Regions from separate parts of the Paenibacillus sp. FSL H7-689 genome, predicted to be linked through region 1. Evidence: predicted binding sites of a transcription regulator. Region 1 holds the regulator's gene; the other holds the start of a gene.
The links. The regulator LexA, encoded in region 1, represses DNA repair genes until DNA is damaged. The targets are predictions, from matches to a motif close to CGAACATATGTTCG.
Positions count from the first base shown of each region.

Region 2: a site for LexA is predicted at 779-792, ahead of C170_RS21560 (DNA polymerase IV). Genes of this name have one in related genera too.

Region 1 is NZ_ASPU01000028.1:131,386-133,803, forward strand. It holds gene C170_RS20215 (aldehyde dehydrogenase) at 1-823, shown strand, start outside; gene lexA (transcriptional repressor LexA) at 928-1,554, opposite strand; gene C170_RS20225 (LysM peptidoglycan-binding domain-containing protein) at 1,851-2,228, shown strand; gene C170_RS20230 (DUF896 domain-containing protein) at 2,324-2,418, shown strand, end outside.
Region 2 is NZ_ASPU01000028.1:431,375-433,792, reverse strand. It holds gene C170_RS21565 (RCC1 domain-containing protein) at 1-372, shown strand, start outside; gene C170_RS21560 (DNA polymerase IV) at 839-2,056, shown strand; gene C170_RS21555 (YolD-like family protein) at 2,053-2,400, shown strand; gene C170_RS21550 (hypothetical protein) at 2,402-2,418, shown strand, end outside.

The DNA.
Region 1 (2,418 bases):
GGAGTATATTGCGGTTATGGAAGGGGAAGTCGAGGCTAGCACAGCATTGTTGAAAGAGAAGTTTGATTATATTTTCTTCACAGGCAGTACGGGGGTTGGTCGCATTGTTATGAAGGCAGCAGCGGAGCATTTAACTCCTGTAACCCTGGAGCTAGGGGGCAAGAGTCCTGCTATTGTCCACAGTGATGCAGATCTGAAGCTGGTGGCCCAGCGTATTGTTCGTGGAAAGTTCCTGAATGCAGGGCAAACTTGCGTTGCTCCGGATTACTTGCTTGTGCATGAACAAGTTCATGATGAATTGATCAATCTGATTGGCGCAGAGATCAAAGATAAATTTGGGGACGATGTGTTACAGAACTCTGATTTCCCGCATATTGTCAACGCGCGTAATTTTGATCGGTTGTCGAAATTCCTCACAGATGGCAAAACACTAATTGGTGGGCGTTCTGTACGTGAGCAGTTGCTTATTGAGCCGACGGTAATTGGTGATGTGAACTGGGAATCAGCTGTCATGCAAGAAGAGATCTTCGGTCCGATTCTTCCTGTATTTACGTACAGTGACCTGAATCCTATGCTGGATGAGATTGTTCGCCGGCCAAAACCATTGGCGCTATATCTCTTCACACAGGATGAGCAGCTGCAGGATCAGGTTCTGAATCAAGTATCCTTCGGTGGGGGATGTATTAATGACACACTTTCTCATATGACTTCACACTACCTCCCGTTTGGTGGTGTAGGAGAGAGCGGTATGGGCTCATATCACGGACAACAGAGCTTTGATGTGTTCTCGCATCACAAGAGTGTTCTGAAACGCAGTGAATAATTAGCCGCTAAAATAACATAAACATGAAAAAAGAGGTTGTCCTGTTGATCAGGATAACCTCTTTCGTATTTCATTACATCTAGTTTTGTTACTCAAGTTAAATATTAATGAATATCTCGGAAAAGGCCAATGACTTTACCCAGAATACTAACATGTTTCAAACGTAAAGGTTCGAAGGTCGCATTCTCCGGTTGAAGGCGAATATGATCTTTCTCTTTATAGAACGTTTTCACTGTAGCTTCATCGTCTTCAGTCATTGCAACGACGATATCACCGTTATCAGCAGTTTGCTGTTGACGGACAATAACGTAATCTCCGTTAACGATTCCAGCTTCCACCATGCTATCTCCGACTACCGAAAGCATAAACACTTTCTGTTCGCCTACATAATGTGTAGGAAGAGGGAAGTAGTCTTCAATGTTCTCGGTTGCAGTGATTGGAACCCCGGCTGTAACCTTACCAACAACAGGAATACGTGCAACGCTATGAGCAAATTGATGAGAATGCTCAGATTCTTCCTGGCTCAAAAGCTCAATGGCTCTTGGCTTGGTAGGGTCGCGTCGGATCAAACCTTTTTTCTCCAAACGATCCAAATGTCCATGTACTGTTGAACTGGAAGCCAGTCCAACCGCTTCACCAATTTCCCGTACGGAAGGAGGATACCCCTTCAACCGGACTTCATTTCGTATAAACTCCAGAATAGCCTGCTGCCTGCTGGATATCTTCGACATACCGTATCAACCCCATTTTAGTAACGTTTGGGAAAATTATAACATAGAACCTCCGTTCGTACAAACATAAGTTCTAAATAAAATAGCATTAAATCAGTGTTTTTTAACTTATAGAACAGAAATTGTCCAAAAGTCAGAGCATAATACTGCAAATGCTTTGCAAAAGTACTTGAAATAAGATATGTCTCCTTCAAAAAAGAAGCGAACAATTGTTCTAAAAATCTATTGAACAAAACAAGTGTTCGTGTTATATTGATTCCAATAGATAGGAACAAACGTTTGGAGGCGGGTATTTAATGAGATATTCTACTTATCAAAGCATTTATGAACCAATGAATTCGGAACTGGTGAAGTCTAACATAGGGAACTACAAGAAGGTTTTAGCGCGTTTCAAGATTTCTTCATGGATGTTAAAGGTAGTCATTACCTCTATGATTATATTTATTGGATGCAGCACCGTTTTAACTGTATTTGCCGGCAATGAGAATGATGTTCTGCCTGGAGGAAAGATAGCTGTTTCACAAGGGGAAACATTATGGAGTATTTCTTTGGAACATAAACCGACGAATATGGATACACGTATTTATATAGAAGCAATTAAGAAAGTGAATCAACTTCATACAACTTCCATCCAAGTGGGTCAAGTACTAGCTCTACCGCAATTTGCAGAATAAAATGCACATCAATGAGTGTTAGCGCGTGTCAGCTTGACAAGCTGCCTTTATAATGGCAAAGTTAATATGACTTTGTATTTTTGGAGGGGACAAGCTTGGATATAGATAGTCTGGTAGCACGCATTAACGAATTGGCTCGTAAGCAAAAGTCCACTGGATTGTCGGAGGAAGAACTTGCTGAACGTGCCGA
Region 2 (2,418 bases), 300 kb from region 1:
GTAAACGACTGGGGCGACATATTGGCTGTTTCGGCGGGGTATCTTCATACAGTTGGGCTCAAATCGGATGGGACGGTACTGGCTGTGGGAAGAAATAATGATGGTGAATGCGACGTAAGCAGTTGGCGCGATATTGTAGCAGTTGCAGCGGGGAGTTATCATATTGTTGGTCTTAAGTCTGACGGTACAATGGTTTCGGTGGGTTCGAATAAACATCACCAATGCGATGTAAGTGGCTGGCACGAAATTCGAGCTATTTCAGCGGGGTGTGCCCATACGATTGGACTGAAATCGGATGGTACGATGGTTGCTGTGGGTGATAATGATTATGGACAATGTGATGTAAGCGGATGGAGTAACATCCAACAATAAAATACTACGAAAGCAGCAGCTGATGTCGGCTGCTTTTGTTATTTGTCGCGGGACAAAAACATGGTTTTATTGCCGATTTGATGAATGTATATCATTAGAGTGTGAGCACTGTAATGTGCTGGATGAGGCATTGTTTGACTTCTGGAATGTGAAGCCGGAGGTAGATCCGGGTAAAAGTAAATATACCAATGAGACGATAGCTCAAACAACAAGGAGGCAACCGATCAACGTGATCGGCTGTTTTTGTTTAACTAACTTTGTGAATGAAAACTGTGTTTACAGGTGGGAGTTCAAATGCTGGAGAAGCTGGTGTGACTTAGTATGATTTGAATCCATCACTTCGTCGTGGTCTACTATAAATATTTACCTCTTGCATAAGGAACATGTGTTCTGTTTATAATATATACAAACATACGTTCTTAAAAGTACAGGAGTGATTACAGTGTTGACTAAGCAACGAACCATTATGCTCATTGATATGCAGAGCTTTTATGCTTCAGTCGAAAAGGCAAAATTGCCTCAATACAAAAATAGACCATTAGCTGTCGCGGGAGACCCCGCAAGACGTTCTGGAATTATCCTTGCCGCTTGTCCACTAGCCAAAGCGAAGGGTGTATCTACCGCGGAACCACTCTGGCAGTCTCTTCAGAAGTGCCCTGAACTGATCATTGTGAGACCACACATGCAAGAATACATCGAAGTATCCACTCAAATCATGTCCATTATTGAGGAGTTCACTGATCTGGTCGAACCGTACAGTATAGACGAATTATTCGCTGATTTTACAGGGTCTATGCATCTATTCGGTAATGATCCAATCGATTTGGCCAAGCAAATTCAAGACAAAATCTATAATGAAACAGGCGTTTACGCGAGAGCTGGCATTGGTGAAAACAAAATCATCAGTAAATTATGCTGCGATATGATCGCTAAAAAAGCAGAGGGGGGCATTTTCCACTTAAAAAAAGAGGAGTTACACCTCCATATTGGAGATAAGCCCATCCGCGATATGTGGGGGATAGGCTCCAGAATGGAAAAACATCTGTGGAAGATGGGCATCCGAACCATTAGAGACTTGGCGAATACGCCTCTTTCCAAATTAAGAAGTAAGTGGGGCGTTAATGGAGAAGTCATCTGGCGAGTCGCAAATGGACTCGACAATTCGCCGGTAACCGTCAACACGCACAGTACACAAAAAGATATCGGAAACGGAATGACCTTGCCTAGAGATTTCACAGGGGCTTGGGAGATCGAAGTGGTTATTCTCGATATCTGCACAGAAGTATGCAGAAGAACCCGCCAAAAGGGACTGATGGGTAGTGTCGTGTCCGTAAGTGTGTCTGGAGCGGATTTTGACCACCCCACTGGTTTTCACAGGCAGGTTAAACTGTCTGATCCTACAAACATAACCGTTGATGTATGCAAGATAGCCAAACGCATATTTCATCAACACTGGGATGGGCAACCTTTGCGCCGTGTAGGCGTATCCCTGTCTCAATTATCCAACGCGGATACATATCAACTATCTTTTTTTGATGATCAAGAGCAGAAACGGGCCATTGATCAGGTGATGGACGACATTAAGGATCGATTTGGCGACATTGCCATTCTACGAGCGAGCTCCATTACGGCTGCGGGTCAAGCGATCGATCGAGCATCTAAAATCGGGGGGCATTACAAATGAGCAAAAAACTGGAGGCCAATGGATTATGGGAATCGAGCCGCATGATGCTTCCACAACATAAAGAACGAATTATACAGCATCGTACTCAAGTTCATTATCTAACGAAACCACTGATTCATGAAGATGAGTGGGAGATTATTACACAAAATATAGATATGTCGCTCAAATATACATTGCAAGCCACCTTTGAAGTGTTTCATGAGTGGGGCAATCGGGATATACACGGGATCGTCACTTCAGTCAGTACCTTTGGAAAGAAAATCAAAATTGAAATGGAGAATGGATTTGAATGGGTCGATTTTGATCAATTGGTCGCTGTAAAACTTGAAGAAGGAGGCGTGTAAAGTGCGACAGACTTTCGA